DNA from 3 places in the Spiribacter insolitus genome. Region 2 is predicted to be linked to each of the others. Evidence: predicted binding sites of a transcription regulator. Region 2 holds the regulator's gene; each other region holds the start of a gene.
What was found. Region 2 encodes sigma-54, which starts transcription at its own class of promoters, with help from an activator protein. Its sites were predicted from a motif close to TGGCANGNTNCNTGCTT; they were not measured.

Region 1 (3,275 bases), 1.6 Mb from region 2:
TGCGCGCCGCGGCGGCCGCGCGGCGCACCAGGTCAACCGCCTCCTCCACGTCGAAAGGCTTGGGCAGATACTCGAATGCCCCACCCTCGTAGGCGGATACCGCGGCATCCAGATCGGAATGCGCCGTCATGACGATCACGGGCAGCTCCGGCGCATGCTCGTGGAAGCGCCCCATCAGGGTCAGCCCATCGAGTCGGGGCATACGGATGTCGGTAATCAGCACGTCCGGCTGATCACGCTCCAGTGCCATGAGTGCCTCTTCGCCGGTCTCGAAATCGACGGCACTCAGCCCGTCACGTTCCAGCGCCTTTTTCAGCACCCAGCGAATGGAGCGGTCATCATCGACTACCCAGACGCTCGTCGAATCGGCCATCAAGCTTCCTCCAGCGGTAACCAGACGGTAAATACGGTGCGGCCGGGCTCACTGGTGCACTCAATCAGACCGCCATGCTGATTGACCAGGTTCTGGGCGATCGGCAGACCGATACCGCTGCCCTCGGCGCGGCCCGTGACCATCGGATAGAAGATTTGATCCTGGAGCTCGGGGGCGATGCCGGGGCCGTTGTCGATGACATTCACGCGTGCCACCAGTCGATGCTGCCGGTCGCCGATAGTGAACCGCCTGTGGGTTCGGGTCTGTAGGGTAATCCGCCCAGAATCCCCCACGGCCTGCATGGCGTTGCGCACGAGATTGAGCAAGGCCTGGATCAACTGGTCACCGGCCGCCGGCAGCAGGGGGATACTCGGGTCGTAGTCCCGCTGGATTTCGACACCGGCCGGCGCCTCGGCCGATGCCAGGTGCCGGACGCGCTCCAGTACCTCGTGCAGGTTGGTCGGCGAATGCTCGATCCGCGATTCCGGTCCCAGCAGCCCGTTCACCAGCGTTCGTAGCCGATCGGCTTCGCTGATGATGATTCGGGTGTACTCCTTCTGATCATCGTCCGAGAGCTCCGACTCGAGCAGCTGTGCGGCACCGCGCAGCCCGCCCAGCGGATTTTTTATCTCATGAGCCAACCCCCGGATGAGCTCGCGGATCGCCTGGTTCTGGGCGATGAGACGATTCTCTCGGGAAATCCGCAGATGGCGGTCAAGCTGCTCAAACTCGAGGAGCAGACTGGATGCACCATCGAGGGGCGTTATCGCGCAGTCGACCGTGATGGTGCGCTCCGGCCCAAGCGCCAGCCGCATCTCGCGTTCCGTATAGCTCGCGCCCTCGGCGAATGCCTGTCCAATGGGATCCGCGAGTACAGCCAGCGCCGGCAGTAACTGTGTGAGCCGCTCACCGAACGCCTGCCGGCTGCTGACATGCAGTAGCGACTCGGCGGCGGCATTCATCCGCGTAATCCGGCGCTCTCCGTCGATAACCACCACCGCGCCGGTGAGGCTGTCGAGAATCTCGCTGGCATCGGTCGTTGGCTGTTCAGTCATCATTGCACTCGCATAAAGCAAGAACCACGCCAGCCCACGCGGCCTATCGGGCGCAGGCATAACGGCGACTTCAGTGTAGGCGCTGCGGCGGAATAACGCACCATTATGGTGCGGTGCTATGCCGGCTCCGCCCCTTTCTCCGGACTCACGCGAGACGCGGGGCTGGGAACGCGGTGGATAACACACAGACGGGCGTCTCAAGATCGTCGGCGGGGTGGTGTATCGGCTCCCTACCCGTCCCCCGGGCTCACGCGAGACGCGGGGCGTGGAGCGCGGTGGATAACACACCGATCGGCGTCTCAAGATCGCCCGGTGGACGGGTAGGGAGCCGATAAGCCCAGGATCTGGTGGTGTGTCATGGCTTGTCGATCCCGTCTCCTTGTCCCGGGCGACCTCGGGGCGCGTTTCAGTGGGTCATCCACCGCGTGAAGTGTCTCGCGCACCGCGCGAGCCCGGGACAAGGAGACGGGAGCGACAGGGCACGGCCAGGGATCAACCCCGGCCCGAACAGCGGTCGATCCACGTCTTGGATGACTTGGGGAGCCGGGAGCCGGACTCCGCCAGAGATAAAAAACCCCCGCCGAAGCAGGGGTCTCTGATCGATTGGCGAATCGCCTCGACGCGGATCAGACGCTGTAGTAGAGGTCGAACTCCACCGGATGGGTCGTCATCCGCAGCTGCTGGACTTCCTCACGCTTGATCTCGATGTAGCCGTCGATGGCGTCATCCGTGAAGACCCCGCCGACCTTGAGGAACTCGCGGTCCTTATCGAGGCTGTCCAGGGCTTCCTCCAGCGAGAAGGCAACCTTGTCGATCTCTGCCTCTTCCTCGGGCGGCAGGTCATAGAGATCCTTGTCCATGGCATCGCCGGGATGGATCTTGTTCTGGATACCGTCGAGGCCGGCCATGAGCATGGCCGCGAAGCAGAGATAGGGATTGGCCGTGCTGTCCGGGAAGCGGACCTCGACCCGGCGTGCCTTGGGATTGGAAACCCAGGGGATCCGTACCGATGCCGAGCGGTTGCGGGCGGAGTACGCCAGCAGAACCGGGGCCTCGAAGCCGGGGACCAGCCGCTTGTAGCTGTTGGTCGACGCGTTCGCGAAGGCGTTGATCGCCTTGGCGTGCTTGATGATGCCGCCGATGTAGTAGAGCGCCGTCTCCGAGAGGCCACCGTACTGATCCCCGGCGAAAAGCATTTCCCCGGTCTTGCCGATGGACTGATGGACATGCATGCCGCTGCCGTTATCGCCGACCACCGGCTTGGGCATGAATGTGGCGGTCTTGCCATAGGCGGCGGCGACGTTGTGCACGACATACTTCAGGGTCTGCACCTCGTCGGCCTTCTTGACCAGCGTGTTGAAACCAACACCGATCTCGCACTGGCCGGCCGTTGCGACCTCGTGATGGTGCACCTCGGTCTCCATGCCCATGTCCGTCAGGCATTCCAGCATGGCCGAGCGCATGTCATGGAGGCTGTCCACCGGCGGAACGGGGAAGTAGCCGCCCTTGACACCAGGACGGTGGCCCATATTGCCGTCCGGATAGACCTTCTCGGTGTTCCAGCCGGCCTCTTCGGAGTCGATCTTGTAGAACGACCCGCTCATGTCAGTACCCCAGCGGACATCGTCGAAAACGAAGAATTCGTTCTCCGGGCCGAAGTAGGCCACATCGCCAATGCCGGTGGACTGCAGATAGGCCTCGGCGCGCTGGGCAATTGAACGCGGATCGCGTCCATAACCCTGCATGGTGTTGGGCTCAATGATCTGGCAGACGATGATCAGCGTTGAATCATCGAAGAACGGATCGAGAACCGCCGTCTCGGGATCCGGCATCATGATCATGTCGGA
Region 2 (3,275 bases):
ACAACCTGCTGGCCGTGCTCGAGACCCGCCGCGACCTGGCCCGCACGGAGCGCGAAGAGCAGGCCAGCGCGCTCATGGACGAATTCAACATCGCCCATCTGCGGGATCAGACCGGCATCAGCCTGTCCGGTGGCGAGCGGCGCCGCCTGGAAATCGCCCGGGCCCTGGCCGCCGATCCGCGCTTCATCCTGCTGGACGAGCCGTTCGCCGGGGTCGACCCGATCTCCGTGGGTGACATCAAATCCATCGTGCGCCACCTCTCCGAGCGTGGCATCGGCGTATTGATCACCGATCATAACGTCCGCGAGACCCTCGCCCTGGTCGACCGGGCCAGCATTCTCAGCGCCGGCCGGGTCATTGCGGAGGGCAATGCCACGGCCGTGCTCGAGAACCCCGAGGTGCGTGCGGTCTACCTCGGTGAAGACTTCCGCCTCTAGTACTGGCGAGGGATCCATGGGCAGCGTTACTCTGGAACACCACTAAAGGGCACGGGTGACGATGAAGCAATCCCTGGAACTCCGGGTCAGCCAGCAACTGACCATGACGCCGCAACTCCAGCAGGCCATCCGTCTGCTGCAGCTGCCAGCGGCCGAACTCAGCCTGGAGATCCGCGACGCGCTTGAATCCAACGTCATGCTCGAGGCCGAGGAAGAGGCCGAGACCGCGGGCTCGGGTGATGAGACAAACATGGCGGAACAGTCCACCATTGATCCCTCGGAAGCGCCACTGGGATCGAGTGCCGCCGACGCCTCCCGGCTCGGCGAGGATATGCCGGTCGATGAGCGCTGGGACGATCCGGCCGCCGGCGCGGCCACCCCCAGCGCGCCGGATCCGGCACGTCGCGACAGCCTGCTGGACAACCAGGCGGGTCCGGAGGCCTCACTGCGTGATCACCTGCACTGGCAGGTGGAAATGTCGAGTCTCAGCGACCGGGATCGGCGGATTGCCGAGGCCGTGATCGACGCCCTCGACCAGCAGGGCCACCTGACGGAGTCATCCGAAGAACTGTGCGAGGCACTGGCCGACGACGACATCGAGCAGGATGACATCCGGGCCGTCATCGCCGTCATCCAGCATATGGATCCAGTGGGCGTCGCCGCCGGCGATGCCCGGGAGGCCCTGCGCCTGCAGATCGATGCCCTGCCCGAAGATACACCGCACCGGGAGCTGGCCCGTCTGGCCATTGCCGAGGACCTGAGACTGCTTGGCCCCGGGCAGCATGCCACGCTGCGTCGCCGGTTGGGCATCGATGAAGAGACGTTGACCGGCGTTCTGTCGCTCATCCAGCAGCTCGATCCACATCCCGGATCAGGCTTTGGCGAAACGCGGACCGAATATGTGATCCCCGACTGCTTCGTTCATCGGATCAATGGGCGCTGGGAAGTCGAGGTCAACCCCGACGCGTCGCCGCGAATCCGTGTCAACGACTACTATGCCAGCCTGGTGCGGCGGGGCGACACGAGCGCCGACAACAGCCTCCTGCGCCAGCACCTGCAGGAGGCACGCTGGCTGATCAAGAGCCTGCAGTCCCGTAGCGAGACCCTGCAGAAGGTCGCCGAGTGCATCGTCGAACGCCAGCAGGGGTTTCTGGAACACGGCGAGGAGGCCATGCAGCCACTGGTACTGCGTGAGGTGGCGGAGGCCATCGACATGCACGAATCCACGGTCTCCCGCATTACTTCCCGCAAGTACATGCGCACGCCGCAGGGCACACTGGAGTTCAAGCATTTCTTCTCCAGTCATGTCCCCACCGCCGATGGCGGCGAGTGCTCGGCCACGGCCATTCGAGCACGGATCCGGCGGCTGGTGGCCGCCGAGGATCCAGCCCGGCCGCTCAGCGACTCACGGCTGACCGACATCCTCCGGGAGGAGGGAATCAACGTTGCCCGGCGTACCGTGGCCAAGTATCGCGAGGTTATGGGCATTGCCTCGTCAACGGACCGTAAACGCCTGGTCTGATTCGACAAAAAAGGAGAGACCATGAAAATCGACGTCACCGGCCATCATGTCGACGTTACCGACGCACTCCGCGGCTATGTCGACGAGAAATTCCAGCGGCTCGAGCGCCACTTCGATAACGTGGTCGACGTCCACGTCATCCTGACCGTGGAGAAAAACACCCGGAAGGCCGAGGCCACGCTCGCCGTGAGCGGGGCCCGACTGTTTGCCGAGGCGACGTCGGAGGAAATGTACGCCGCCATTGATGCCCTGATCGACAAACTCGACCGCCAGGTGGTCAAGCACAAGGAGAAGCGCACTGATCATCACCGCGAGGAAGGCCGGGTCGGACCAACACTGGAACCCTGATCGCCATGGATCTTTCGACACTGCTCACGGCGGCCCGGACACGCTGCGGCGTCACGGTCACCAGCAAGAAGCGCGCGCTGGAACGTCTCAGCGAGCAGCTGATGGCCGACACCGATGCCGACCCGGACATCAGCCGTAGCATCTTCGAGGGTCTGATCGTGCGTGAGCGGCTCGGCAGCACGGGGCTCGGTCGCGGCGTCGCGCTGCCGCATACCCGCAGCCCCGACATTGACCAGCCGCGGGCGGCACTGATCCGGCTCGATGAGCCCATCGACTTCGACGCCGCTGACCGGCGGCCCGTGGATCTGTTGTTCGCGCTACTGGTGCCCGAGCACAGCAACGATGAGCATCTGCGCATCCTATCGCGGCTGGCGGAGATGTTCCGGGACGAGGCATTGTGCGCGCGGCTGCGCGCCTGCGAGACCGACCAGGACCTCTACGAAAGCGTCTGCGGCTGGCGCAGCGGAGCACCCGACGAATGAGCCTGTCGCCCGGCACGCTGGTCCTCGTCGGCGGGGTCGGTATTCTGTTGCGCGGGCCGGCCGGCAGTGGCAAGAGCGATACAGCGCTGGCGCTGATCCATGCCGGGCATCGGCTGGTGGCGGACGATGCCGTTGATATCCGCCACGAGGACGGTGGGCTCGTGGGCCGCGCGCCGGCGGCCGGCGCCGGGCTTCTTTGCCTGCGCGGCCCGGGACTGATCGATGTCGTGCAGTGTTTCGGCCGCGGGGCGGTCGCCCCGTCGGCACCCATTGACCGGGTCGTTGATCTCGTTGATGAGCCGCGGTCAGTGACGGCCGAGGCTGATTGGCAGTCAACCCGCATCCACGGGGCACGCTGTCCCCGCATGGCGCTCGCTCCCGGACGGCCGCTTGCGGCCCTGCTGGAAGTGATCGCCGCGGGCAGCCCAACCGCATCGCCACGCCCGGAGCCGCTGACATGCGGCTGATCATCGTCAGCGGCCTGTC
Region 3 (3,275 bases), 420 kb from region 2:
GAAGATCACGGCGAACGCCTGAATCTGCGCCTCCAGCAGGGCATTGGAGCTGAGCTGCATACCAAGCTGTGCACCGAGGTAGCGGCCAATCACATTGACCACGCCCACAACGACCAGCAACAGGGCCACCCAGCGCAGCCCCTGGCCCACCCGGTCGCTGAGGGTGTCGATCCATTCACTAAGGCGCAGCAGTGGGTCCATGAGGTGGCGGAGTATGGCCAAGCCGATCGCGGGGGGCAAGCGGGCTTACCACGCCTCTTCCATCGCCTGCACCAGCCTTGCCGCGGGCAACACGACGGGATTGCCCTTCATGGAGGACGAGCCGGCGGCGGCCTCGGCGATAGCCGCGAGCGATGATGATTCCAGGCCAGCGGTACCCAGTCCGGGCAAACCCTTGGCGCGCGACCAGGCGGCGAGGCGATCAATGGCCTCGTCGCTGCCACAGGCAAGCGCGCCCGCGATCCACTGCTCTACCTCATGGATCCGCGTGGCCACCGAGCCCTGAACCACCTCACGATTGGCTCTCAGGACCGGCGGCAGCAACGCGCCGGCGATCGCGCCATGCGGCATATCCGTCACGCCGCCCAGGGGGCCGGCCAGACCATGGACTGCACCCAGTTTTGCGTTGGCGAGCGCGAGGCCACCACTGAGGCTGACCCAGGCCATGTCATCGCGAGCAGCGGGATCCTCATCCGTCATCAGGCGCACCAGGGCCTGCAGACCAACCGGAATGGCCTCGCGGCAGAGGGCATCGGTGAAGCGGTTGGCCTGACAGCTGATATACGGTTCGATCACCTGCGTAATGGCGTCAAGGCCACTCGCCAGCGTGACATGCCGCGGCGTGGCATCGGTCAATGCGGGATCCACGATGGCCGTTGCCGGCAGCAGTCTCGGGTCGCGCAGCGAGACCTTGCGCCTGGCCGACGGCACGTCGATGACCGCATTGCGGGTCGCCTCAGTGCCAGTCCCGGCGGTTGTCGGCACCGCCACGAAGGGCAACGGCTCAGCATCCAGCGTCTGCCCTCCCCCCACGACCTCAAGGTAGTCGATCACCTCACCATGAGCCGGAATCAATCCGGCGACGGCCTTGGCCATGTCAATCACCGATCCGCCGCCGAGGCCGACGACGACGTCGGCATTGACCTCCCGCCCCAGCGCGACCCCCTGTTCGATCAGCCCGACGTCGGGCTCGCGCGGGCAGGCGATCCCCCATGGCTTGCGGCCGACCGCATCAAGGGCCTGTATGAGCCAATCCGCCCGCCCCGCGCAGGCGCCATGCACGAGCAGAGGCCGCTCGCCGAGTGCCATGGCGGCATCAGCGGTCGCTCCGGCCGCCCCGCGACCGAAACGGATATTGCGGGGGAGGAACAGGCCGAACGTTGCGCTCATTGAGGAACTCCATGGGATTCAGGGGCAATCCCGCTATCGTCGCAGCCGTGACGTCCGCCGTCCATGCTGTGCCGCGCGCCATCTCGGTGCACTGCCTGCATGCCTTGTCCAGCATGGTGCATTCGTGACATAACGGACAGGCGATCGTATGACGCGGGCCGGCCAGGAGGAGGAGAGTCCCGTGTTGGCATGAGCCTTGCGTTATCAACGGTTGCCACGATGGCTTTGCACAACCTCGATGCAATAGGGGAAGCAGTGATGAAGAAGACGATCATAACCATGGGCCTTGCCGCCACGGGGCTGCTGGCTCTGGGTGGACAGGCCCAGGCCTCAACGCTGGAAGATGTCCGCGATGCAGGTCAGCTGCGCTGCGGCGTGAGCAACGGCCTGCCCGGATTCTCGCAGCCCGATAGCGACGGCAACTGGGCCGGGCTGGACGTTGACACCTGCCGGGCGGTGGCCGCTGCCGTGCTGGGCGATGCCGACGCGGTGGAGTTCATCCCGCTGACGGCGGCCGAGCGTTTCACGGCGCTCCAGTCCGGCGAGATCGACGTGCTCTCGCGCAACACCACCTGGACCACCACCCGGGATGCCTCGCTGGGGCTCAATTTCACCGGCACCAACTACTACGACGGCCAGGGCTTTCTGGTCAAAGAGGCCCTCGGTGTCGACAGTGCCTATGACCTGGACGGCGCGGCGGTCTGCACCCAGGCCGGCACCACGACCGAGCTCAACCTCGCCGACTTCTTCCGTGCCAACGACATGGACTACGAGGCCGTGGTGTTCGACACCTCGGAGGGCAGTGCCCAGGGGTTCGACAACAACCGCTGCGACATCCTCACCTCCGATACCTCTCAGCTGGCCGCACTGCGCACACAGCTGAGCGATCCGGACTCCGCAGTGATCCTCCCCGAGGTGATCTCCAAGGAGCCGCTCGGGCCGGTGGTACGCCAGGGTGACGACGAGTGGTTCAACGTCGTGAAGTGGGTCCTGTTCGGGCAGATCAATGCCGAGGAGTATGGCGTCGACTCGAGCAATGTCGAGGAGATGACCGACTCCAACAACCCGAACGTCCAGCGCATCCTCGGTGCGGATGGCAACATGGGCGAGATCCTCGGGCTCGACGATGACTTCATGGTCGAGGTGATCAGCGAGGTGGGCAACTACGGCGAGATGTTCAACCGCAACGTCGGGCCGGATACGCCGGTCGGCCTGAGCCGCGGCGTCAACGCGCTCTGGACTGACGGTGGCATCCTCTACGCACCGCCGTTCCGGTAAGCCAGACGCCAGACTCTGATCGCCGGGCGGAGCCGGACATGTCCGGTTCCGCCCTCTCCTGAAACCCATCAGCGGAACAGGGCGGCACAATGACCACCGATCCGCGGCCGCTTCGACCCGGACGCCCAAAACCCTGGAATGACCCGCGGGTCCGCTCCGTGGTCTTCCAGATCCTTGCCATTGCCGGTGTGGCATGGATCGGCTACAGCCTGTTCCAGAACACCGTCAACAACATGGAAAGCCGCGGCATCACCACCGGCTTTGGCTTTCTCAATGAAACCGCCGGCTTCGGCATCATCATGAGTCTCATCCCCTACGACGAGACCATGAGTTATGGCCGGACCTTCCTGGTCGGGCTCGCCAACACCCTGCTTGTCTCCGGACTGGGCATTCTGCTGGCCACCATCGTGGGCTTCATCGTTGGCATCGCACGGCTGTCCAGCAACTGGCTGGTGGCCAAGGTCGCGCTGGGCTACATCGAGATATTCCGGAATATCCCGCTGCTGCTGCAGATCTTTTTCTGGTACTTCGCGGTCCTGGGCGCCCTGCCGGGTCCCCGACAGGCCGTGAACGTGGGTGATATCGCGTTCATGAGCAACCGCGGCATC

Region 1: glnL (nitrogen regulation protein NR(II)) is a predicted target of sigma-54. The motif match lies at 1,444-1,460, and genes of this name have one in related genera.
Region 3: V6X30_RS02795 (amino acid ABC transporter substrate-binding protein) is a predicted target of sigma-54. The motif match lies at 1,575-1,591, and genes of this name have one in related genera.

The regions. Positions count from the first base shown of each region.
Region 1 covers NZ_JBAKFF010000001.1:1,709,648-1,712,922, forward strand. Annotated here, with positions in the region: gene ntrC (nitrogen regulation protein NR(I)) at 1-373, opposite strand, end outside; gene glnL (nitrogen regulation protein NR(II)) at 373-1,428, opposite strand; gene glnA (glutamate--ammonia ligase) at 2,055-3,275, opposite strand, start outside.
Region 2 covers NZ_JBAKFF010000001.1:141,310-144,584, reverse strand. Annotated here, with positions in the region: gene lptB (LPS export ABC transporter ATP-binding protein) at 1-437, shown strand, start outside; gene V6X30_RS00750 (RNA polymerase factor sigma-54) at 499-1,959, shown strand; gene hpf (ribosome hibernation-promoting factor, HPF/YfiA family) at 1,981-2,307, shown strand; gene V6X30_RS00740 (PTS sugar transporter subunit IIA) at 2,313-2,789, shown strand; gene V6X30_RS00735 (HPr kinase/phosphorylase) at 2,786-3,256, shown strand; gene rapZ (RNase adapter RapZ) at 3,247-3,275, shown strand, end outside.
Region 3 covers NZ_JBAKFF010000001.1:558,938-562,212, reverse strand. Annotated here, with positions in the region: gene V6X30_RS02805 (TRAP transporter small permease subunit) at 1-222, opposite strand, end outside; gene V6X30_RS02800 (iron-containing alcohol dehydrogenase) at 247-1,389, opposite strand; gene V6X30_RS02795 (amino acid ABC transporter substrate-binding protein) at 1,648-2,667, shown strand; gene V6X30_RS02790 (amino acid ABC transporter permease) at 2,757-3,275, shown strand, end outside.